Regions from separate parts of the Pseudomonas wadenswilerensis genome, predicted to be linked through region 1. Evidence: predicted binding sites of a transcription regulator. Region 1 holds the regulator's gene; the other holds the start of a gene.

The links. Region 1 encodes FliA, which starts transcription of late flagellar genes. Its sites were predicted from a motif close to CTAAAGTTTNNNNNNNNNNNGCCGNTAA; they were not measured.
Region 2: LOY45_RS09135 (methyl-accepting chemotaxis protein) is a predicted target of FliA. The motif match lies at 10,315-10,342, and genes of this name have one in related genera.

Annotation. Positions count from the first base shown of each region.
Region 1 covers NZ_CP087191.1:1,658,510-1,670,726, reverse strand. The annotation lists gene LOY45_RS07750 (DUF2802 domain-containing protein) at 1-345, opposite strand, end outside; gene LOY45_RS07745 (chemotaxis protein CheW) at 347-826, opposite strand; gene LOY45_RS07740 (CheW domain-containing protein) at 891-1,760, opposite strand; gene LOY45_RS07735 (ParA family protein) at 1,760-2,548, opposite strand; gene motD (flagellar motor protein MotD) at 2,594-3,481, opposite strand; gene LOY45_RS07725 (flagellar motor protein) at 3,485-4,225, opposite strand; gene LOY45_RS07720 (protein-glutamate methylesterase/protein-glutamine glutaminase) at 4,225-5,346, opposite strand; gene LOY45_RS07715 (chemotaxis protein CheA) at 5,391-7,619, opposite strand; gene LOY45_RS07710 (protein phosphatase CheZ) at 7,632-8,420, opposite strand; gene LOY45_RS07705 (chemotaxis response regulator CheY) at 8,440-8,814, opposite strand; gene fliA (RNA polymerase sigma factor FliA) at 8,918-9,658, opposite strand; gene fleN (flagellar synthesis regulator FleN) at 9,655-10,488, opposite strand; gene flhF (flagellar biosynthesis GTPase FlhF) at 10,609-11,919, opposite strand; gene flhA (flagellar biosynthesis protein FlhA) at 11,931-12,217, opposite strand, start outside.
Region 2 covers NZ_CP087191.1:1,981,364-1,993,580, reverse strand. The annotation lists gene LOY45_RS09180 (LysR family transcriptional regulator) at 1-793, shown strand, start outside; gene LOY45_RS09175 (hypothetical protein) at 797-1,051, opposite strand; gene LOY45_RS09170 (ElaB/YgaM/YqjD family protein) at 1,182-1,502, shown strand; gene LOY45_RS09165 (response regulator transcription factor) at 1,542-2,156, opposite strand; gene LOY45_RS09160 (PAS domain-containing sensor histidine kinase) at 2,158-3,963, opposite strand; gene LOY45_RS09155 (acyl-CoA synthetase) at 4,155-5,777, shown strand; gene LOY45_RS09150 (acyl-CoA dehydrogenase C-terminal domain-containing protein) at 5,802-7,571, shown strand; gene LOY45_RS09145 (FecR family protein) at 7,763-8,767, shown strand; gene LOY45_RS09140 (Na+/H+ antiporter family protein) at 8,794-10,113, opposite strand; gene LOY45_RS09135 (methyl-accepting chemotaxis protein) at 10,383-12,217, shown strand, end outside.

The DNA of each region.
Region 1 (12,217 bases):
ACCGCAGGACTGGGTCAGTTCATCAACGCTGGCACCCATGCCCACCAGCCGCGCCGCTTGCGCGAACGACAGGCTGTTGGGGTCACGCTGTTCCAGTTGCAGGAGCTTGTCCGGCAAGGGCGCAACCACCGCCCGCAGCTCGTGCAGGGCTTCACCCATGCGCACGCTGCCGTTCTGGTAGTCGTCCAGGCGTTTGCCCAGGTCCTTGATGCGCTGGTCACGCACAGCATCGCCCTGGGCCTGTTGCGCGGCCAGCTCACGCTGGCGCTTGCTGTAGTTCAGGAAGAACCACAGGCTGACCGCCCACAGCAGCGCCAGAAATATGACTGCAACCTCGAGGATCAACTCAGATGTTCTCCAGCTCGGACCACTCTTCCTCGGTCATCATCTTGTCCAGCTCGACCAGGATCAGCAGTTCGTTGTTCTTGTTGCACACGCCCTGGATGAACTTGGCCGATTCCTCGTTGCCGACATTCGGCGCGGTCTCGATTTCCGACTGACGCAGGTAAACCACTTCAGCGACGCTGTCGACCAGGATGCCGACCACTTGCTTGTCGGCCTCGATGATGACAATACGGGTATTGTCGGTGATCTCGCTCGACAGCAGGCCGAAGCGCTGGCGGGTGTCGATCACGGTGACCACGTTACCGCGCAGGTTGATGATGCCCAGCACGTAGCTCGGGGCACCCGGGACCGGGGCGATCTCGGTGTAGCGCAGGACTTCCTGCACCTGCATCACGTTGATGCCGTAGGACTCGTTGTCCAGCTTGAAGGTCACCCACTGCAGGATCGGATCTTCGGAACCTTGTGCAGACGATTTTTTCATTCCCCTATCCCTCAAAATCCGCCATCGGCGGAGTGCTCAGTGCGGTCGCGGCAGATGCGGCCGATTATTTATGGGTGCTGTGCAGCTGCTTGACCGCACCGCTGGCGATCAACTCGGCCAGTTCGGCGACGTCGAGCAACGCGCACATGTGTTCGATAACGGTGCCAGCCAGCCAAGGCCGCTGGCCACGCTGGCTGCGCCATTTGATTTCGTTGGGGTCCAGACGCAGCGAACGGCTGACCTGATGTACCGCCAGGCCCCATTCGTAGCCCTGGACCGAAATCACGTACTGCAAGCCCTGGCGAAAATCATCCCGGTAACGATCGGGCATGACCCAGCGGGCGGTGTCCAGGACCTTGAGGTTGCCGCTCTGGCTCGGCAGGATGCCGAGGAACCAGTCAGGCTGGCCGAACAACGGTGTCAATTCGTGGCCCGCCAACGAGTAGATCGAGCCAAGGCACACCAGCGGTACCGCCAGGGTCAGCCCCGCGACGTCGAACAACAGGCATTCGAACGGCTCGGCGGCCCAGGCCGGACGGCCGTCGATCGTGGCCGGCGGTACCGGTTGATTCGGTGCCGGCGGCAGGTGCACATCCACCAGTGGCTCGATCGGCGCAACCTGGGCGACCTCGACCGCAGGCTCAGGCTCAGGCTCAGGCACTTCGACCACGGGCTCGACCACCGGCGGCAAGGTCAGCGGCAACACCGACCGTGGCGGCTCGGCAAACGGCAGTGGCGCAGGCGTCACGACCGCCTGGGCTGCGACCTGGGCATCACGGGCCTGCTCTTCACGTACCGCCGCCTGGAACTCGTCCGGCTCGACCGATACCGGCACTGCCTCATCGAGTTCTTCGGTGGCCTCCTGCAGCAAGCCATCGAGGTAGCTCTGCAGGGCCATTTGTGGCCGGCTGGCAAGCTGTTGAGGGCGATTCATCAGGCCACCTGCAAGGCAAGGTTCTGCGTCAGCAGGTGCTTGAGCAAGGCCCGGTAAGCCACCACGCCGCGGCTCTTGCCGTCGAATTGCGAGGGCGTCTGCCCGGCCCGGCTGGCATCACGCAGGCGCGTGTCGACCGGGATATAGCCTTGCCAGATATGTTCGGGGTACGCGTCGCGCAGCACCCGCAAGGTGCCCATGGAGGCCTGGGTGCGGCGGTCGAACAGGGTCGGCACGATGTGATAGGGCAAGGCCTGCTTGCGCGAGCGGTTGACCATCGCCAGGGTGCTGACCATGCGCTCCAGGCCCTTGACCGCCAGGTACTCGGTCTGCACCGGGATCACCAGCTGCTGGCTGGCCGCCAGGGCATTGACCATCAGCACGCCGAGCAACGGCGGGCTGTCGATGATGGCGTAGTCGAAATCCTGCCACAGCTGCGCCAGAGACTTGGCGATCACCAGGCCCAGGCCACTCTGGCCCGGCGACTGGCGCTCGAGCACGGCCAGGGCGGTACTCGAGGGCAACAGCGAGATCTTCTCGTCGCTGGTCGGCAGCAGCAACTGCCCGGGCAAGCCTTCGGGCACCGTGCCCTTGTGCAGGAACAGGTCGTAGCAGCTGTGCTCCAGCGCATCGGGGTTATGCCCGAAATAGCTGGTCATCGACCCGTGCGGGTCGAGGTCGACGACAACCACGCGCTTGCCCGCCTCGGCCAGCAGGCCGGCCAGGGCGATGGACGTGGTGGTCTTGCCGACTCCACCTTTTTGATTGGCTACTGCCCAGACTCTCATTGCGTTGCTTCCTCCCGGTACGGCAGCCTGCCCTGCCGGGATCGGTTATAGGGTCGGTGACGGGGAATTGACGCGTTTGTCGCCCACCGTCGGTGCTACCGCAGCCGGTGCAGTTTGTGTGCCAGCCCGCTTCATGGCCGCATCCGGAGTGGCATTGGCGCTGCCAGTACCGGTCAGGCTGCGGCGTACTTCCAGGTTGCGCGAGATCACCAGCACCACCCGTCGGTTGCGCGCGCGACCTTCAGCGGTGTCATTGCCGGCGATCGGCTGAAACTCGCCATAGCCGACCGAGGCCATGCGCGCCGGATTCACCCCTTCCATCGCCAACAGGCGGACGATGCTCGCCGCCCGCGCCGACGACAGCTCCCAGTTGGTCGGGTACTGCGCCGTGCGGATCGGCAGGTCATCGGTAAAGCCTTCGACATGCACCGGGTTGGCGAACGGCCTGAGGATATTGGCCACCTTCTCGATGATGTTGAACGCCACATCGCTAGGCATGGCGTCGCCGCTGCCGAACAACAGCGAGGAATTGAGTTCGATCTCGACCCACAGTTCGTTGCCGCGCACGGTCATCTGGTCGGACTTGATCAGGTCGCCGAAGGCGTCGCGTACGTCATCGGTGATGGTCTTCAACGGGTCGCTGCTGGTTTGTGCCAGGCCTGCGTCGACCTGCTCACTGTCCTTGATCAACGGCTCGGCCGGCTTGACGCTGAGCGGGCGCTCGTCGCCGATGGGGATCGGCTTCATGCTCCGCTCGGGGTCGTTGAACACGCCGATCAGGGCCTGGGAAATGACCTTGTACTTGCCCTCGTTGATCGAGGAGATCGAATACATGACCACGAAGAAGGCGAACAGCAAGGTGATGAAGTCGGCGTAGGACACCAGCCAGCGTTCGTGGTTTTCATGCTCTTCGGGTTGTCGACGGCGCGCCATGTGTTACTCCATGAAGCCCTGAAGCTTCAGCTCGATCGAGCGCGGGTTTTCGCCCTCGGCGATCGACAGCAAACCTTCCAGGAGCATTTCCCGGTAGCGCGATTGACGCAGGGCCAGGGCTTTGAGCTTGTTGGCGATCGGCAGCAGGATCAGGTTGGCACTGGCCACGCCATAGATCGTGGCGACGAACGCCACGGCAATGCCGCTACCCAATTGCGACGGATCGGCCAGGTTGCCCATCACGTGGATCAGGCCCATCACCGCACCGATGATACCGATGGTCGGCGCATAGCCGCCCATGCTCTCGAACACCTTGGCGGCCTGCACATCACGGCTTTCCTGGGTGTAGAAATCCACCTCGAGGATGCTGCGGATGGCTTCGGGTTCGGCGCCGTCGACCAGCAACTGCAGGCCTTTGCGCGCATACGGGTCCGGCTCGGCATCGGCGACCCCTTCAAGGCCCAGCAGGCCTTCCTTGCGCGCGGTCAGCGACCAGTTGACTACCCGGTCGATACCGCCGGCCAGGTCGATCCGTGGCGGGAAGAGGATCCAGCGCACGATCTGCAGCGCGCGCTTGAAGGCGCTCATGGGCGACTGCAGCAAAGCTGCCGCCAGGGTACCGCCAATTACGATCAGCGCCGCCGGGCCATTGAGCAGCGCCGACAGGTGACCGCCCTCGAGGTAGTTGCCGCCGACGATGGCGACAAACGCCAGGATGATCCCGATAAGGCTCAAGACATCCATCAGACGCAGGCCTCGACCAGGTGCTTGCCGATCTCGTCCAGGCCGTAGACGGCGTCGGCCAGGTTGGCTTTGACGATGGCCATGGGCATGCCGTAGATCACGCAGCTGGCTTCATCCTGGGCCCACACCGTGCTGCCGCCCTGCTTGAGCAGGCGTGCGCCTTCCCGACCGTCGGCGCCCATGCCGGTGAGCACCACCGAGAGCACCTTGTCGCCATAGGACTTGGCCGCCGAGCCGAAAGTGATGTCCACGCACGGCTTGTAGTTCAGGCGCTCATCGCCCGGCAGGATCTTCACCGTGCCGCGGCCGTCGACCATCATCTGCTTGCCGCCAGGGGCCAGCAGGGCCAGGCCCGGGCGCAGCATGTCGCCGTCTTCGGCTTCCTTGACGCTGATCTTGCACAGTTTGTCGAGGCGCTCGGCAAAAGCCTTGGTGAACGCCGCCGGCATGTGCTGGATCAGCACGATCGGCGCCGGAAAGTTGGCCGGCAACTGGGTCAGGACCCGCTGCAGGGCAACCGGGCCGCCGGTGGAAGTGCCGATGGCGACCAGCTTGTACGGCTTGCGCTTGGGCGCAGGCGACGTGCTGGCTGCCGCTGCGCTGGTACGTACCGGGGCTGCGGCGCGCGGCGCGGGCGTGCTGCCCAGGCTGCTGACGCTTGGCTGCGCGGCCGGCGCCGGAGCCGGGGTTGGCGCCGGGCTTGCGTAGGCACTGAAACGACGGTTGCTACGGGAAATGGTATGGACCTTTTCGCACAGCAACTGCTTGACCTTCTCCGGGTTGCGCGAGATGTCTTCGAAGTTCTTCGGCAGGTAATCGACCGCACCGGCATCCAGGGCATCGAGGGTGACGCGCGCGCCTTCGTGAGTCAGCGAGGAGAACATCAGCACCGGGGTCGGGCAACGCTGCATGATGTGACGCACGGCGGTGATGCCATCCATCATGGGCATTTCGTAGTCCATGGTGATGACATCGGGCTTGAGCGACAGCGCTTGGTCGATCGCTTCCTTGCCGTTGGTCGCGGTACCGACGACCTGGATAGTCGGGTCCGCTGAAAGAATTTCCGAGACACGGCGGCGGAAGAAACCGGAATCATCCACCACCAGGACCTTGACTGCCATAAACACTCCATTAGGGGGCGCGGCGTAACGCCGCGCCACCAGAATCAAATACGCCGGGCGGCGTAACGCTTGAGCATGCTCGGTACGTCGAGGATCAGCGCAATGCGCCCGTCACCGGTGATGGTGGCGCCCGACATGCCCGGGGTGCCCTGGAGCATCTTGCCCAGCGGCTTGATGACCACTTCTTCCTGGCCTACCAGTTGATCGACGACGAAGCCGATCCGCTGGGTACCGACCGAAAGGATCACCACATGGCCTTCGCGCTGCTCTTCATGAGCGGCGGAGCTGACCAGCCAGCGCTTGAGGTAGAACAGCGGCAAGGCCTTGTCACGCACGATCACCACTTCCTGGCCGTCGACCACGTTGGTGCGCGACAGGTCGAGGTGGAAGATCTCGTTGACGTTGACCAGCGGGAAGGCGAACGCCTGGTTGCCAAGCATGACCATCAGGGTCGGCATGATCGCCAGGGTCAGTGGCACCTTGATGACGATCTTCGAGCCCAGGCCCTTGGTCGAGTAAATATTGATCGAGCCGTTGAGCTGGGAAATCTTGGTTTTCACCACGTCCATGCCCACGCCACGCCCGGACACATCGGAAATCTCGGTCTTGGTCGAGAAGCCCGGGGCGAAGATCAGGTTGTAGCACTCGGTCTCGCTCAGGCGATCGGCCGCGTCCTTGTCCATCACTCCGCGCTTGACCGCGATGGCGCGCAACACGTCGGCGTCCATGCCCTTGCCGTCATCGGAGATCGACAGCAGGATATGGTCGCCTTCCTGTTCGGCCGAGAGCACCACCTTGCCGCCACGGGACTTGCCCGAGGCCTCGCGCTCTTCCGGGGTCTCGACACCATGGTCGACGGCGTTGCGCACCAAGTGCACCAGCGGGTCGGCCAGGGCTTCGACCAGGTTCTTGTCGAGGTCGGTCTCTTCACCGACCAGCTCCAGGTTGATTTCTTTCTTCAGCTGCCGGGCCAGGTCGCGAACCAGGCGCGGGAAGCGCCCGAAGACCTTCTTGATCGGCTGCATGCGGGTTTTCATCACCGCGGTCTGCAGGTCGGCCGTCACCACGTCGAGGTTCGACACAGCCTTGGACATGGCCTCATCGCCACTGTTCAGGCCCAGGCGCACCAGGCGGTTACGCACCAGCACCAGCTCGCCGACCATGTTCATGATCTCGTCGAGACGTGCGGTATCGACCCGTACGGTGGTCTCGGTTTCGCTGGCCGGGTGCTTCTCGGCAGCCGGTGCGGCCTGGCGCGCAGGCGCCGCTGCCGCAGCCTTTGCCGCCGGGGCGGGCGCGGCGGCAGGAGCAGCAGCCTTGGCGGCAGGTGCCGGCGCAGGCTTGACCGCAGCTTTGGCTGGCGCTGCGGTGGCGGCAGGCGCTGCAGTGACAACGGCATCCGGGACGAACTTGCCCTTGCCGTGCAGCTCGTCGAGCAGCGCTTCGAACTCGTGCTCGGAGATATGATCGCCGCCTGCCGCAGGCGCAACGGCCTCGGCAGGTGCACTCGCGGCGCCCGGCAGTGCATCGACGGCAAAGTTACCCTTGCCGTGCAACTGATCGAGCAGTGCTTCGAACTCATCGTCGGTGATGTCACCACTGACGTCACCGCCTGCGGCGGCTGCAACGGGCGCTTCAGCTGCGGCACCGAGGCTGTCGGCGGCGAACTGGCCCTTGCCGTGCAACTGGTCGAGCAGCGACTCGAACTCGGCGTCGGTGATTTCGTCACTGGCCGGCTCGGTCACCTGGGCCTCGGCTTCGGCCTTGACCGCATTGAGCGAATCGAGCAGCTGTTCGAATTCGGTATCGGTGATATCCGCTTCGGCCTCGGCCGCTGGCGTTTCAACCACCTCCGGTTCAGGTGCAGCAACCTCGTCTTCCCCGGCAGGCTCGGCCAGGCGCGACAGCGCCGCCAGCAGCTCAGGGGTGGCCGGGGTGATATCGGTGCGCTCGCGCACCTGGCCGAACATGCTGTTGACCGTGTCCAGGGCTTCCAGGACCACGTCCATCAGTTCGGCATCAACGCGCCGGGCACCCTTGCGCAGGATGTCGAACACGTTTTCGGCGATATGGCAGCACTCCACCAGCTCGTTGAGCTGGAGGAAGCCGGCGCCCCCTTTTACAGTGTGAAAACCGCGAAAAATTGCATTGAGCAAATCGGCATCATCCGGACGGCTTTCCAGCTCGACCAGTTGCTCGGACAGTTGCTCAAGAATTTCGCCGGCTTCTACCAGGAAATCCTGAAGGATTTCTTCATCGGCGCCGAAGCTCATTAAACGTGCTCCCTAAAAACCCAGACTGGACAGCAGATCGTCGACATCGTCCTGACCGGACACGACGTCTTCACGCTTATCGGCATGAATCTGCGGACCTTCACCCCGAGTCGGATGTTTTTCTTGATCTTTTTCAGCGCGCAGCTGCTGGTGGTCATGTTCGATACCGGCAAAGCGGTCGACCTGGCTTGCCATCAGCACGAGCTTGAGCAGATTGCTTTCTACTTCGGTAACCAGCGTCGTGACGCGCTTGATCACCTGGCCGGTCAGGTCTTGGTAGTCCTGAGCCAGAAGGATGTCATTGAGGTGCCCGGCGACCTTGCGGCTGCCCTCCTCGCTGCGTGTCAGGAAACTGTCGACACGCTTGGCCAGCTCACGGAATTCCGGTGCCGCCACTTCGCGGCGCATGAAACGCTGCCAGTCGACGCTCAACGCCTTGGCCTCGTCGCTCAATTCATTGAGTACCGGCGTGCTGGCTTCGACCAGGTCCATGGTGCGGTTGGCCGCGCCCTCGGTCAGCTTGACCACGTAGGACAGGCGTTCGGTGGCATCGGTAATCTGCGACACTTCCTCGGCCTGCGGCATGTGCGGGTCGATCTGGAAGCTGACGATCGCGCTGTGCAACTCGCGGGTGAGTTTGCCGACTTCCTGGTACAGGCCTAGGTCACGGGTCTGGTTCAGCTGATGGATCAGTTGCACCGCATCGCCGAACTTGCCTCGTTCCAGGCTGTCGACCAGTTCCTTGGCGTGTTTCTTGAGTGTCGACTCAAACTCGCCCAAGGATGATTGTGTTTGCTCCATAGCGCCCCCGTGGCGTACCTCAGCTATTGACGCGCTCGAAGATCTTTTCGATCTTTTCTTTCAGCACCTGGGCGGTAAATGGCTTGACCACGTAGCCGTTGACCCCGGCCTGGGCGGCTTCGATGATCTGCTCGCGCTTGGCTTCGGCAGTCACCATCAGCACCGGCAGGTGTTTCAGGCGCTCGTCGGCACGCACTTTGCGCAGCAGGTCGATACCGGACATGCCGGGCATGTTCCAGTCGGTCACCAAAAAGTCGAAATGACCGCTTTCAAGCATTGGCAGCGCGGTGTTGCCGTCGTCGGCTTCCTGGGTGTTGGTAAAGCCCAGATCACGCAACAGGTTCTTGATGATCCGCCGCATCGTCGAAAAGTCGTCCACGATGAGGATTTTCATGTCTTTGTTCAATTAGACCTCCAAGCAGTCTTTAACGCGTTCAGCGCGGAACGCGCATTCAATCAATTCGGCATTACATTTCACGACTGCATCGAACCGGTGTTCAACGCGCCCGCCATTCCCCCAGGCGACCACGCAAACGTGCCGCGCACTGGCTGTGCAACTGGCTGACACGCGACTCACTCACCCCCAGGACCTCACCGATCTCCTTGAGGTTGAGTTCTTCGTCGTAGTACAGCGCCAGGACCAGACGCTCGCGTTCCGGCAGGTTGGCGATGGCATCGGCCAAGGCTGCCTGAAAACGCTCGTCTTCCAGATCGCGCGAAGGCTCGAGCTGGGCACTGGCACCGTCCTCGTGCAGCCCTTCATGTTCGCCGTCCTGCAGCAGGTCGTCGAAACTGAACAGGCGGCTGCCCAGGGTGTCATTCAAAATCCCGTAATAATCATCGAGACTCAATTGAAGTTCGGCAGCAACCTCGTGATCTTTAGCGTCACGGCCGGTTTTTGCTTCAATTGCTCGAATCGCGTCACTGACCATGCGGGTATTGCGGTGTACCGAACGCGGCGCCCAGTCGCCCTTGCGCACTTCATCGAGCATGGCGCCGCGGATGCGGATACCGGCATAGGTCTCGAAGCTTGCACCCTTGCTCGCGTCGTACTTGTTGGAGACTTCGAGCAGGCCGATCATTCCGGCCTGGATCAGGTCCTCCACCTGCACACTGGCCGGCAAACGCGCCAGCAAGTGGTAGGCGATGCGCTTGACCAGCGGCGCGTAACGTTCGATCAACTCGTACTGGGCATCACGCGAGGCCTTGCTGTACATCCGATAACCGCTGGCGTTCATAGCACCGGACCCGCGCTCGTCGGTTGCACCAGGCGCTCGACAAAAAACTCCAGGTGACCCCGTGGGTTGGCAGGCAGCGGCCAGGTATCGACCTTCTGGGCAATGGCCTTGAATGCCAGCGCGCACTTGGAACGCGGAAAGGCTTCATAGACCGCTCGCTGCTTCTGCACCGCCTTGCGCACACATTCGTCGTAAGGCACCGCACCGACGTATTGTAAGGCGACATCGAGGAAGCGATCAGTGACCTTGGTCAACTTGGCGAACAGGTTGCGCCCTTCCTGAGGGCTCTGGGCCATGTTCGCCAGGACGCGGAAGCGGTTCATGCCGTAATCGCGGTTGAGCAACTTGATCAGCGCGTAGGCGTCGGTGATCGAGGTGGGCTCGTCGCACACCACCAGCAGCACTTCCTGGGCGGCGCGGACAAAACTGACTACCGAGTCACCGATACCCGCAGCGGTGTCGATCACCAGCACATCGAGGTTGTCGCCGATCTCGCTGAAAGCCTGGATCAGGCCGGCGTGCTGGGCCGGAGCCAGGTGCACCATGCTTTGCGTGCCCGAGGCCGCCGGCACGATGCGCACACCACCGGGGCCTTGCAGCAGCACATCGCGCAGCTCGCAACGGCCCTCGATGACGTCGGCCAGGGTGCGCTTGGGCGTCAGGCCCAGCAGCACGTCAACGTTGGCCAGGCCCAGATCGGCGTCCAGCAGCATGACCCGACGGCCAAGCTCAGCCAGCGCCAATGACAGGTTCACTGACACGTTAGTCTTGCCAACGCCACCTTTGCCGCCGGTCACGGCGATCACCTGTACGGGATGCATGCTACCCATGTTTGTTCTTTACCTTGTCTTACTTAGACCGAGGCCACATGACTGGGCTGCGCTTTCAACACCTGAAAAATGCCTGGCAGACCATTGATGTAGGTACTTTGCAACGTATTCAAGTTCACCTCAGCCCACGCGTTTGCCGGAGCTGTGGTAGAGATCAGCGAACATGTCGGCCATGGCCTCTTCGCTGGGCTCGTCCTGCACCTGCACGCTCACTGCGCGGCTGACCAACTGGTGCCGGCGCGGCAGATGCAGGTCGTCAGGAATGCGCGGGCCATCGGTAAGATAGGCCACCGGCAGTTCGTGACTGATTGCCAGGCTCAACACCTCGCCGAGGCTGGCGGTTTCATCTAGCTTGGTCAGGATGCAACCGGCCAGACCACAACGTTTGTAGCTGTGATAGGCGGCGGTGAGCACCTGCTTCTGGCTGGTGGTTGCCAGCACCAGGTAATTCTTGGCCTGAATCCCGCGCCCGGCAAGGGTTTCCAGTTGCATGCGCAGCGCCGGGTCGCTGGCCTGCAGGCCGGCGGTATCGATCAGCACCACGCGCTTGCGCAGCAGCGGGTCGAGGGCCTGGGCCAACGACTGGCCCGGGTCAACGTGAGTAACCGACACGTTGAGGATCCGCCCCAGGGTCTTGAGCTGCTCCTGGGCGCCGATACGGAAGCTGTCCATGCTCACCAGGGCCAGGTTCTGTGCGCCGTACTTGAGCACGTAACGCGCGGCGAGCTTGGCCAGGGTGGTGGTCTTGCCCATGCCTGCCGGACCGACCATGGCAATGACACCGCCTTCTTCAATCGGTTCGATTTCCGGCACCTGAATCATGCGCGCAAGATGCGCCAGGAGCATGCGCCAGGCATGGCGTGGCTCTTCGATCTCGGTGGTCAGGTCAAGCAGCTCACGGGCAATCGGACCAGACAGGCCGATGCGCTGCAGGCGGCGCCAGAGGTTGGCCTGCTGCGGCTTGTTGCCCTGCAACTGGCTCCAGGCCAGCGAGCCGAGCTGGACTTCGAGCAGCTCACGCAGCCCCGACAGTTCCGAGCGCATCGAGTCGAACAGGCGCGGATCAATGGGTGCGGCGGCCGGCGCAGCAGTCGTCACCGGCGCTTCGACCTGCGGATCGACCAGCGGCTCGGAGGCAGTCAGCGGCAGGCCGGCAAACAGCTGGCGGTTGGCGTCTTCGCTGTCGCTGCGGCTGCTCAGTTCGGCCTGCGCGGTGACGATGCGCGACTGGGTCTTGCGCAGCTCGTCTTCGAGCTCGACATTCGGCACCCGCGGCGCCAGGGCGGACAGCTTGTAGTCCAGCGCAGCCGTCAGCTCGACACCACCAGCAATCCGGCGATTACCGATGATGGCGGCCTCGGCCCCCAGCTCATCGCGAACCAGCTTCATGGCCTGACGCATATCGGCGGCGAAAAAACGCTTAACTTGCATAACCCACTACCTCAGCCGTTCGGGCCCACTGTGGCGACGATGGTAACTTGCTTGTTGTCAGGTATTTCCTGATACGCCAAAACATGCAAATTCGGTACAGCCAGGCGACCGAAGCGCGACAGCATGGCTCGTACCGGTCCTGCGACCAGGAGGATCGCCGGCTGCCCTTGCATCTCCTGACGCTGGGCGGCTTCGATCAACGAACGCTGAAGCTTTTCGGCCATGCTCGGCTCAAGAAGAACACCGTCTTCCTGGCCTTGCCCAGCCCTTTGCAAACTATTGAGCAAAATCTGTTCCA
Region 2 (12,217 bases), 320 kb from region 1:
AGTCAGCGCTGCCTTGCGGCGTTTGCGCGAGGTCTATGGCGACCCACTGTTCATGCGCACCGGGCGTGGCCTGGCGCCAACCCTGCGGGCCAACCAGCTCAAGCCGCTGATCAGCGAAGCGTTGAACAAATGCCGGCAAAGCCTGGCCCTGCTCGATCCGCAAGCCGAACAGTTCGAAGGCCGGGCAGTGACCCTGGGCCTCTCCGATGATTTCGAGATTGCCTACGGCCGGGCCTTGATCGAGCAGGTGCAACGGCTGGCGCCGGGCCTGCGGCTGATCTTTCGCCAGACTCACAGCCAGATCGTCGCCCGCGCTTTACTTGATCGTAGCCTTGATCTGGCGCTGGCCTCAGGCGGGTTTTCCGCCCGCCTGCTCAGCCGCCGGGTGCTCGATGAAGGGGATTATCTGTGCCTGCTCGACCCGCACAGCATGGCGCCCGGGCAAAGCGCATTAAGCCTGGATGAGTTCGTGGCGCGGGAGCAGATTCTGGTGTCGTCAGGGGGGTTTATCGGCATCGTCGACGAGGCACTGGCCGAACTGGGCTTGAGTCGCCGGGTGGCGGCGTCGACCAGCCATTTTGCTGCCCTGGCTTACTTGCTCAAGGGCAGCGAGCGCCTGGCCACCCTGCCCGGCCATGCCGCCCGGACCATTGCCGAAACCGCCGGCCTGGTGGTGCTGCCGTGCCCGCTGGCCTTGCCGCAATATCCGGTGGAACTGGGCTGGCGCACCGGCGGGCAACCGGACCCGGCGCTGGAGAAAGTCCGTGAAGCGGTACTGGCGGTGTTCGCCTGAGGCTTACTTGGCCGCTGCCATCAGCTTGTTGACTTCACTGCGGACCATGTTGGCGTATTCGGGCGGCGACATGCCGTCCAGTTCGGCCCGGACCCATTCGGCCCACTTGCCCTTGCGCCGTGGTTTTTCGGCGATCAGCCGGGCGGCGTCGGCCTTGGCCTTGCCCAGGTTGGTCTGCCAGAGCTCGAACAGTCGTGCTTTCTCGTCCTCGATCTGCGCCCGTTCGGCGAAGCTCTTGTTGGCCAGATTGAAACTCATGAGGGGTGTCCTGCCGCTGGAAAATAGGCGCTATCTTACACTGTAGCCGCCGGGGCCCGGCAAACCGCTGCAACTTTCCGCGCCCGGCGGCATCCACTGTTCAATGCCATCAACTGACGAGGAAGCGCCCATGGCCAGGAAAACCACCGTGCAAAGCGATGCCGAGCAAATCAAGGATCAGGCTTTCAGTGAACTGCAGGCGTTGATCGAAGAGTCGGAAAAACTACTGAACGACAGTGCCGCACTGGTTGGCGAAGAAGCCGAAACCCTGCGCGCCCAGATCGGACTGAAATTGAAGCAGGCCCGTGATGCGGTCACCAGCGTGCGCAGCAAGGCGCAGCCAGTGGTGGATGCCACCCAGGACTACATCGGTGGCCATCCGTGGCAGACGGTGGCGATTTCCGCGGGGTTCGGCCTGGTGGTCGGTTTGTTGCTGGGGCGCAGACCTTAATACCCATCGCGGGGCGAGCCGACTTGCCCCGCGATCCAGTCAACGCAAATTCAACGGCTGCACCAGCCCGCAGGCAATCGCCATCCCCACCAGCGCCGGCAAGTGATCGGCCTGCATGCGCTTCATCACCCGCGAGCGATACAGGTCGACCGTCTTGATGCTGACCTCCAGCTGCTCGGCAATTTCCCGATTGGTATAGCCCTGCACCAGCGGCAGGAACACATCACGTTCGCGGGGCGTGAGGCTGTCGACACGCGCCTGCACCGCTTCCAGCGGCCCGGCATGGCGCACTTGCCCGAGCGCGTCCTGAACGCTATCGAGCAGTAACTGATCGTTGTAGGGTTTTTCGATGAAATCGCAAGCCCCGGCCTTGAAGGCCCGCACCACGATCGGTACATCGGCGTGGCCACTGACAAAGATCACCGGTAAATCGATCCCCCGCGCACGCAACGCGTCCTGCACGCTCAAGCCGCCCATCCCCGGCATGCGCACATCCAGCAGCACACAGGCCGGCACATGGCCGTCGCAGGCGTCAAGAAACGCCTGGCCACTGGTGAACGGCAGCGCCTGCAAGCCCACCGACTCGAGCAACCACACGGTCGAATCGAGCATGCCCTGATCATCATCGACCACATACACCCGCGGTTCCTGCATATCACTCCCCACTGTTTGCCACCGGCGCCAGCCGACAGCACAAGATCAATCCGCCCGCCTCGCCAGGCTGTGCCTGCAAGGTGCCGCCAAAGCCTTCGACGATACTGCGGCTCATGCTCAGGCCCAAACCCAGGCCGTCCGGCTTGCTGGTGTTGAACGGGGTGAAGATGCCATCCAGGCGCTCGGCCGCCACCCCCGGCCCCTGATCGCTGACCCGGATCGTTAGCCAGCCCGCCGCAAGCTCGGCGCTGAGCAGGATACGCGAGGCCTGGCCGTCGTGCTGGTCACGGTTGGCGTCGATGGCATTGCGCAACAGGTTAAGCAGCACCTGTTCGAGCAGCACCCGGTCGGCATACACCGGTGGCAACCCCTCGTCCACACGCTGCTCGATGCTCACCTGATCGCGGCTGGCCTCCCAGTCGCACAGGCGTACCGCTTCAGCCACGACATCGGCAATCGCCAAGGCCTGCAGGCGTCGCGGTTCCTTGCGCAAAAAGGCGCGCAAGCGCTTGATCACTTCAGCGGCATGGGTCGCCTGTTCATTGATGCGCTGCAAGCCTTGGGCGACGCGTTGCGCGGCCTGCGGATCGCGCTCCACGGCTTGCAGGTAACGCTGGCTGGCACTGGCATAGTTGACCACCGCCGCCAGCGGCTGGTTGATTTCATGAGCAATCCCCGAGGCCAGCTCGCCCAGGGTAATCAGCCGGGCGCTGTGGGCCAGTTCGTCCTGATGGCGGCGTTGCTGGCTTTCGCGCAGTTCACGCTCGGTCATGTCGCGGGCCACCAGCGAGTAGTAGCGCTCACCACCGGTAGCGCGATGGGCCAGCAACACCAGCGATACCGGAAACGCCGCGCCGCCCTGGTGCGGGATCAGCCGCGCCTCGGCCTGCCACACGCCGTGCTGCTCGGCACGCTGCCAGCCTTCGCTGTGCAAGCGCTGCTGCAGCTGCGGGTCGAGCAAGGCGTGCAACCCGGGCAGCGGCTCTACCCCCTGCAACCCCAGGGTCCGCCGCGCCGAGCGGTTGAGGTAGCTGAGCCGGCCGTCGCGGTCGCTGAACAGCACCAGGTCGGTGTTGGCTTCGACCACCTCGGCCAGGCGCCGGCGGTTTTCCTGGGCTTCGATACGGACACTGATGTCCCGCGAGACGCTGACAATCTCCACCACGGCACCGGTATAGGTTTCGCGGATGGCGCGGCTGGCGATCTCGAACCACAGGTAACGCCCGTCACGGTGCCGCACCCGGCAGGTCATGGTCTGGTAGCCGTCCTGCTCCAGCGCCTGGGATGCCTGCAACAACGATTGCTGGCGATCCTGGGGATGGAACAGCGACTGCACTTGCACCCCGCGCAGTTCTTCCGGCCAGTAGCCCAGCAGGCGGAACGCGGCGGGCGAGGCATCGATAAAACTGCCGTCAGGCGTGTGCCGGGAAATCAGGTCGGTGGTGTTCTCGGTGATCAGCCGGTACAGGCGCCGGGCCTGGCTGGCGTCACGTTCACCCTGGCGCTCCAGGGTGGCATCACGACAACGCGCCAGCACCTGCTGGGCGGCGTCATCGGGGATGAAGGTCCAGAGCAGGATCTGCCCGGCCACCGGCGCCTCGACCTCATTGATCGCCCGCCCTTGCTCCAGGCAGGCGCGCACCAGTGCCCGGTAGTTGCTCGGCAGCCAGTGCTCGACGTCACGCTGCGGCCAGGGCCCGAGCAGCGCCTGCAAGGCCGGGTTGCTGGCCAGTACGCTGGCTGAAGCATCCAGCAACAGGCTCGGTTGCGGATCCTTGGCCAGCAGCAAGGTGAAAGAAGTATCCAAAGCGGCGCCTCAGGGCTTTTATAGTATTTATACCATATTGCTATAGTCTATCTTCCAGTTACCATAGCCATTCGCGTAAAACTTGCGACAGCGGAAGGGCCTGCCCTTCACGAAACCTGATCAGAGCTAACAATCAGCCATCGGAGGTTTCAGTTCGCCACGGGCGACTGCCTCCTGCACAGGACGACCTCATGTCGATTTTCTCCCAGGGCCTGGCGCCCGCCCCTGTCAATCATGTTGCCTTGAGCCCCTTGAGTTTCATCGAGCGTACCGCCGCCGTCTACGGCCAGTACCCGGCGGTGATCCACGGCGCGATCCGGCGCAACTGGCAACAGACCTACGAACGTTCCCGTCGCCTGGCCAGCGCCCTGGCCGGGCGCGGTATCGGTCAGGGCGATACGGTGGCGGTGATGCTGCCGAACATTCCGGCCATGCTCGAAGCGCACTTCGGCGTGCCGATGATCGGCGCCGTGCTCAACGCCCTCAACGTGCGCCTGGATGCCGAGGCCATCGCGTTCATGCTCGAGCACGGCGAAGCCAAGGTACTGATCAGCGACCGCGAGTTCCACAAGGTCATTGAAGCGGCCCTGGCGCTGATGGAATACCCGCCGCTGGTGATCGATGTCGATGACCCGGAGTACGGAGAAGGCCAGGCGGTCAGCGACCTGGACTATGAAGCCTTTCTCGCCGAAGGTGACCCCGAATTCGCCTGGCACTGGCCCGAAGACGAATGGCAGGCGATCTCGCTGAACTACACCTCCGGCACCACCGGCAACCCCAAGGGCGTGGTCTATCACCACCGCGGCGCCTACCTCAACGCCCTCGGCAACCAGATGACCTGGGCCATGGGCAACCACCCGGTGTACCTGTGGACCCTGCCGATGTTCCACTGCAACGGCTGGTGCTACCCCTGGACCGTCACTGCCCTGGCCGGCACCCATGTATTCCTGCGCCGGGTCGACCCGCAGAAGATCCTCACCCTGATCCGCGAACATCAGGTCAGCCATTTGTGCGGTGCGCCGATCGTGCTCAATGCGCTGATCAACATGCCCGAATCGGCCAAGGCGGCGATCGATCACCCGGTCAATGCCATGGTCGCCGGCGCGGCGCCGCCGGCCAAGGTCATCGGCGCGGTGGAAGAAATGGGCATCAAGGTCACTCACGTCTATGGCCTGACCGAGGTCTATGGCCCAGTGACGGTCTGTGCCTGGCACGCTGAATGGGATGAACAACCGCTGGCCGAACGGGCGCGAATCAAGTCGCGCCAGGGCGTGCGCTACCCGACCCTCGAAGGCCTGATGGTCGCCGACCCGCAGACCCTGGAGCCGGTACAGCGCGACGGCAACACCCTGGGCGAGATCTTCATGCGCGGCAACACAGTGATGAAGGGCTACCTGAAAAACCCCGAAGCCACCGCCGAAGCCTTCCGTGGCGGCTGGTTCCACACTGGCGACCTGGCGGTGTGGCATGCCGACGGCTACGTGGAAATCAAGGACCGGCTCAAGGACATCATCATTTCCGGCGGCGAGAACATCTCCACCATCGAGGTCGAAGACACCCTGTACAAGCACCCGGCGGTACTCGAAGCCGCCGTGGTCGCCCGCCCGGATGACAAATGGGGGGAAACCCCTTGCGCCTATATCACCCTCAAGGCCGGCTGCGAGGGCACCCGCGAAGCCGAGATCATCGCCTTTTGCCGCGAGCACCTGGCCGGCTTCAAACTGCCGAAAACCGTGGTGTTCAGCGAATTGCCGAAGACCTCTACCGGCAAGATCCAGAAGTACCTGCTGCGCGACTGGGCCAAGGCGCTCTGACCCCTTTTGACTGCGAGAACTGCCATGCCTGAATTCAATGCTCCCCTGCGCGACATGCGCTTTGTCCTTCATGAAGTGTTCCATGGCCCGGCCCTGTGGGCGCGCCTGCCAGCCCTGGCCGAGCGGGTCGATGCCGACACCGCCACGGCCATCCTCGAAGAGGCGGCGAAAATCACCGGCCAGTTGCTCGCCCCGCTCAACCGCAGCGGCGATGAACAGGGCGTAGCGTTCGAGGCCGGTGCAGTGCGCACCCCGGACGGCTTTCGCCAGGCCTGGCAGACCTACCGCGACGGCGGCTGGGTGGGCCTGGCCGGCAACCCGGAATTTGGCGGCCTGGGCATGCCGAAGATGCTCGCGGTGCAGTTCGAAGAGATGCTCTATGCCGCCAACTGCAGCTTCAGCCTGTACTCGGCCCTGAGCGCCGGCTGCTGCCTGGCGATCGACGCCCACGCCAGCGACGCGCTCAAGGCCACTTACCTGCCGGCGCTCTACAGTGGCCAGTGGGCCGGCACCATGTGCCTGACCGAGCCCCACGCCGGTACCGACCTGGGCATCATCCGCAGCAAGGCCGAGCCCCAGGCCGATGGCAGCTACAAGGTCAGCGGCACCAAGATCTTCATCACTGGCGGCGACCAGGACCTGACTGACAACATCATCCACCTGGTGCTGGCCAAGCTGCCGGATGCGCCGGCCGGGCCCAAGGGCATCTCGTTGTTCCTGGTACCCAAGCGCCTGGTCAATGCCGACGGTAGCCTGGGCCAGAGCAACGCGGTCAGCTGTGGCTCGCTCGAACACAAGATGGGCATCAAGGCCTCGGCCACCTGCGTGATGAACTTCGACGGCGCCACCGGCTACCTGATCGGTGAACCGAACCGCGGCCTGGCGGCGATGTTCACGATGATGAACTACGAACGCCTGTCGATCGGCATCCAGGGTATCGGCTGTGCCGAGGCCTCTTACCAGAACGCCGCCCGCTACGCCTGTGAGCGCCTGCAAAGCCGGGCAGCCACCGGTGCCCAGGACAAGGAGCGGATTGCCGACCCGATCATCGTCCACCCGGATGTGCGGCGCATGTTGCTGACCATGCGCGCCCTCACCGAAGGCGGACGCGCCTTCGCCACCTACGTCGGCCAGCAACTGGACATCGCCAAGTACGCCGAAGACGCCGATGAACGCGACGCGGCGCAACGTCAGGTGGCGCTACTGACCCCGGTGGCCAAGGCCTTCTTTACCGACAACGGCCTGGAAAGCTGTGTGCTCGGCCAGCAGGTGTTCGGCGGCCATGGTTACATTCGCGAATGGGGCCAGGAGCAACTGGTGCGCGATGTGCGCATCGCACAGATCTACGAGGGCACCAACGGTATCCAGGCCCTGGACCTGCTCGGGCGCAAGGTCGTGGCCGATGGTGGCCAGGCGCTGGCGGCCTTTGCCGCGCAGATTCGCCAGTTCAGCGCAACCGAACCGCCTTTTCGCCAGCCGCTGCTCAACGCCCTGGACGAGCTGGAGGACCTCAGCCAGTGGCTGTGCGAGCAAGCGAGCCGCGACCCGAATGCCATTGGCGCGGCATCTGTGGAGTACCTGCAATTGTTCGGCTACGTCGCCTACGCCTACATGTGGTCGCGCATGGCCGCGGTCGCCCGCGACGCGCTGGTGCAAGACCCGGACTTTTACGGCGCCAAGCTCGCCAGCGCGGCGTTCTTTTTCGAACGCCTGTTGCCCCGGACGCTGTCGCTGCAAGCCAGCATTCGTGCCGGCAGTGCCTCGTTGTTCGAGCTTGACGCCGCGCAGTTCTGAAGAACGGCCTGCGCTGCTGCCCGGTGGCGCAGGCCTACCTTTCGTCCGTGATTTTGTAAGCAATCATTGTCAAATCCGTGGTTTTACGGGGTTTTGGCGGTAAAAAAACCTACAACTGATAGTCATTCGCCATTATCTCGGTTCTCGGCCACCTACCCTGCAAGGTAGAATGGACAAAACCGGGAGTTTCAATGAACCACACCAGTCTCAGCGCCGCCGAACATGATGCCATCACCGATGCCGCTGCGCAGTGGTGCCTGCGCTTGCAAGCTGAAGACTGCACCGCCGCCGAGCGGCTGGCGTTCGAGCAATGGCTGACGGCTCATCCGTTGCACCTGCAGGAATACCAGGCGATGGTGGACATCTGGCAGACCGCCGACCATCTGCCCCGCACCTTCCCCGACAACGTCGTGCCCCTGCCTCAGCGCCGCCGCGGCACCTGGCAGCGGTTCGCCACGGCCGCAGCCATCGCCCTGGTGACCCTGCCGGCTGGCGCCTGGATCGGTTGGGAGCAAGGCTGGCTGCCCAACAGCTATCAGTACCTGGAAAGCAGTGAGCATCTGAGCCGCGTAGTGCTCAGCGACGGCAGCGAAGTCGAACTCAACCTCAACACCGAACTGCGTTTCACCAATTACAAGGACGAGCGTCGGGTCACGCTGATCAAGGGCGAAGCCTTCTTCAAGGTCAGCCACGACAGTCAGCATCCCTTCGTGGTGCACGCGGCCAATGGCTGGACCCGGGTCACCGGCACCCAGTTCAACGTGTGGAAGTATGACGATCAGGTCAAGGTGACCCTGGTGGAAGGTTCGGTATTGGTCAGCAGTGACGGCAAGGCCAGCGACAGCAGCTACCGCCTTGGCCCGGGCATGCAGGCCAGCTACCGGGCGGGTGATTACGAACCGCACCTGGATCAGACCTACAGCCAGGACAACAGCCTGGCCTGGCGCAATGGCAAGCTGATCCTTGACAACCAGAGCCTGGCCCAGGCCCTGCCGATGATCAACCGCTACCTGGACAAACCCCTGCAACTGGCTGACACCAGCACCGGTAGCATTCGCATCAGCGGCATCTACAACACCAGCGAGATCAAGCGTCTGGTCAGTACCCTGCCCAAGGTGTTGCCGGTGTACCTGACCCAGAACAAGAGCGGCAACATGGTGCTTAACCGCATCTCGCCGCCACCCGCCAAAGGCTGAGCCTTGCGCTCAGCCCCTGCGCAGCCCTAGAGCATCATCGCCGCCAGCCAACCGAACGCCAGCAACGGCAGATTGTAGTGGATGAAGGTCGGTACCACAGTGTCCCAGATATGGTGGTGCTGACCGTCGACGTTCAGGCCCGAGGTCGGCCCCAGGGTCGAATCCGACGCGGGTGAACCGGCGTCGCCCAGGGCACCGGCAGTACCGACGATGCACACGGTCGCTACGGGATCGAAGCCCAGTTGCACGCACAGCGGCACGAAGATCGCCGCCAGGATCGGCACGGTGGAGAACGACGAACCGATGCCCATGGTCACCAGCAGCCCCACCAGCAGCATCAGCAGTGCACCGATGCCTTTACTGTGATTGATCCAGGCCGCCGAGGCCTCGACCAGGGTCTTGACCTCACCAGTGGCTTTCATCACCTCGGCAAAGCCCGAGGCGGCGATCATGATGAAGCCGATCATGGCCATCATCTTCATGCCTTCGGTGAACAGGTCGTCGGTGTCTTTCCAGCGCACGATGCCCGACACCGAGAAGATCAGAAAGCCGGCCATGGCGCCGATGATCATCGAGTCCAGCCACAACTGGATGATGAACGCCGCCGCAATGGCGAAGCCCGCTACCAGCAGGGTCAGCGGGTTGTAGCTCACGGCCACCTGCTCGACCTGCTCGATTTTCTCCAGGTCATACACGCGCTTCTTGCGATAACTGATGAACACCGCCACCAGCAAACCGAAGAGCATGCCCGCCGCCGGGATGGCCATGGCATGAGTGACGTTGACGCCACTGACATCCACGCCGCTGCGGCTGACACTGCCCAGCAGGATCTGGTTGAGAAATATGTTGCCAAAGCCCACCGGCAGGAAGATGTACGGGGTGATCAGGCCGAAGGTCATCACACAGGCCACCAGGCGCCGGTCGATCTGCAGCTTGGTCAGCACATACAGCAGCGGCGGCACCAGCAACGGAATGAAGGCGATATGGATCGGCAGGATGTTCTGCGACGAAATTGCCACCACCAACAGCAGGCCGATCAGCAGCCATTTGACCTTGCCGCCGTTGCTGTGCCCCTGCCGGTCGATCATGGCCAAGGCACGATCAGCCAGGGCATGGGCCATGCCCGACTTGGCGATGGCCACGGCGAAGGCGCCGAGCAAAGCGTAGGACAACGCCACCGTGGCACCGCCACCCAGCCCGCCGTTGAAGGCCTTGAGCGTGCCTTCGATGCCCAGGCCGCCGACCAGCCCACCCGCCAGGGCACCCACGATCAGGGCAATCACCACATGCACGCGGGACAGGCTCAATACCAGCATGATGCCGACCGCGGCAATTACTGCATTCATTCTGTGACCTCTAGAAACCAGACAAAAAGCGACCGATCCGGCGACAGACTGCTCGGGAGCAGTGGCCGAACGACAGGTATTTTTATGGAGGGCGCACACTCTGAAGCAGACCCCCGCGCTTGTCAAAAAAACGGAATTTCGCGCCTGCGACAATTAGTCGCTTCCGTGACCGAAAACGACGCATTTCAATTGAACGTTTGAATAAAGAAAACGGCATCGCAGCCGATAAAGTCGGCAGCCTCAATCTTTCAGGATCAAAGGACTTCGCCATGTCGTTCAGACAACTTTCCATTCAGTGGAAGATCACCCTGCTGGCCGGCCTGTGCCTGGCCGGCATCGTTACCCTGCTGGTGGGACTCTCGCTGTACCGCATGGAGCACAGCACGCAACTGGTCAAGGCCAGCAGCATGCAGATGCTCACTGAAGCGGCCCAAGGACGCATCGAGTCCCAGGGTGAAGTCCAGGCCTTGAACATCCGTCGCCAGTTCATGGATGCCTACCAGTACGGTGCCGGCTTCTCCCGCCAGGTACTGTTCCTTCGCGAGCAGGCCGAGAAGCGCTTCCTCGATGCCTTCGACCTGCGCGAAGACATGACCCGCCAGGTGCGCGCCGCGCTGCAGGCCAACCCCGACCTGCTCGGCCTGTCGCTGGTGTTCGAGCCCAACGCCCTGGACAACAAGGACTCGCTGTTCGTCGACCAGAAAGAACTGGGCAGCAACGAGAAAGGCCGCTTTGCCCTGTACTGGTCGCAACCGACCCCGGGCCAGCTGACCTCAATGGCGCTGCCTGAGCGCGACATGAACGACACCAGCATCGGCCCCAGCGGCGAGCCGGCCAACACCTGGTCGGTGTGCCCGCGCACGACCCGCAAGGTCTGTGTGATCGAGCCCTACTTCTATGAAATCAACGGCCAGCAGGTGCTGATGACCAGCATCGTGTTCCCGCTGATGGCGGCCGACAAGGTCATCGCCACCCTGTCCATCGACATCAACCTCAACAGCCTGCAGGCCATGAGCCAACAGGCCAGCCGCAACCTTTACCAGGGCCAGACCCAGGTCGGCATTCTCAGCCCCGTGGGCCTGCTGGCCGGTTACAGCCCGGACGCCAGCAAGCTGGCCCAGCGCTTTGACCAGGTCGACATGGAAAAAGGCGCCGAGCTGATCCGCTTGCTCGGCGATAGCACTCCGCTGCACAGCATCCACCACAACCAGCGCCTGAAAGTGCTGGCCTCGTTCGCGCCGATCCCCGACGGCAAACCCTGGGGCGTGCTGCTCGATGTGCCGGAAAGCGCCCTGACCGGCCCGGCCGAAGCCCTCAAGCAAGAGCTCGACCAGCGCAACACCAGCGGCACCCTGATGGAACTGGGCCTGGGCCTGCTGGCGGCTATCGTCGGCCTGCTGCTGATCTGGCTGATGGCGCGCACCGTGACCCGGCCGATCCTCGGCGTCGCGGCCATGCTCAAGGACATCGCCAGCGGCGAAGGCGACCTGACCCGCCGCCTGACCTACGACAAGCGCGATGAACTGGGTGAGCTGGCCGGCTGGTTCAACCGCTTCCTCGACAAGCTGCAGCCGACCATTGCCGAGGTCAAGCGCTCGGTCCAGGCCGCCCGCGATACCGCCGACCAGTCCTCGGCGATCGCCAGCCAGACCAGCGCCGGCATGGAAGAGCAGTATCGCCAGGTCGATCAGGTGGCCACCGCCTCCCATGAAATGAGCGCCACCGCCCAGGACGTCGCCCGCAGCGCAGCGCAAGCCGCCCAGGCAGCCCGTGACGCCGACCAGGCCACCCGCCAGGGCCTGGCCGTGATCGACCGCACCACCAGCAGCATCGACACCCTGGCCGCCGACATGAGTACCGCCATGGGCCAGGTCGAAGGTTTGGCCGAGAACAGCGAGAAGATCGGTTCGGTGCTGGAAGTGATCCGCTCGATCGCCGAGCAGACCAACCTGCTGGCCCTCAACGCCGCCATCGAAGCCGCCCGTGCCGGTGAAGCCGGTCGTGGTTTTGCCGTGGTGGCCGACGAGGTCCGCAACCTGGCCCGCCGCACCCAGGAATCGGTGGAAGAAACCCGCCAGGTCATCGAACAGCTGCAGGCCGGTAC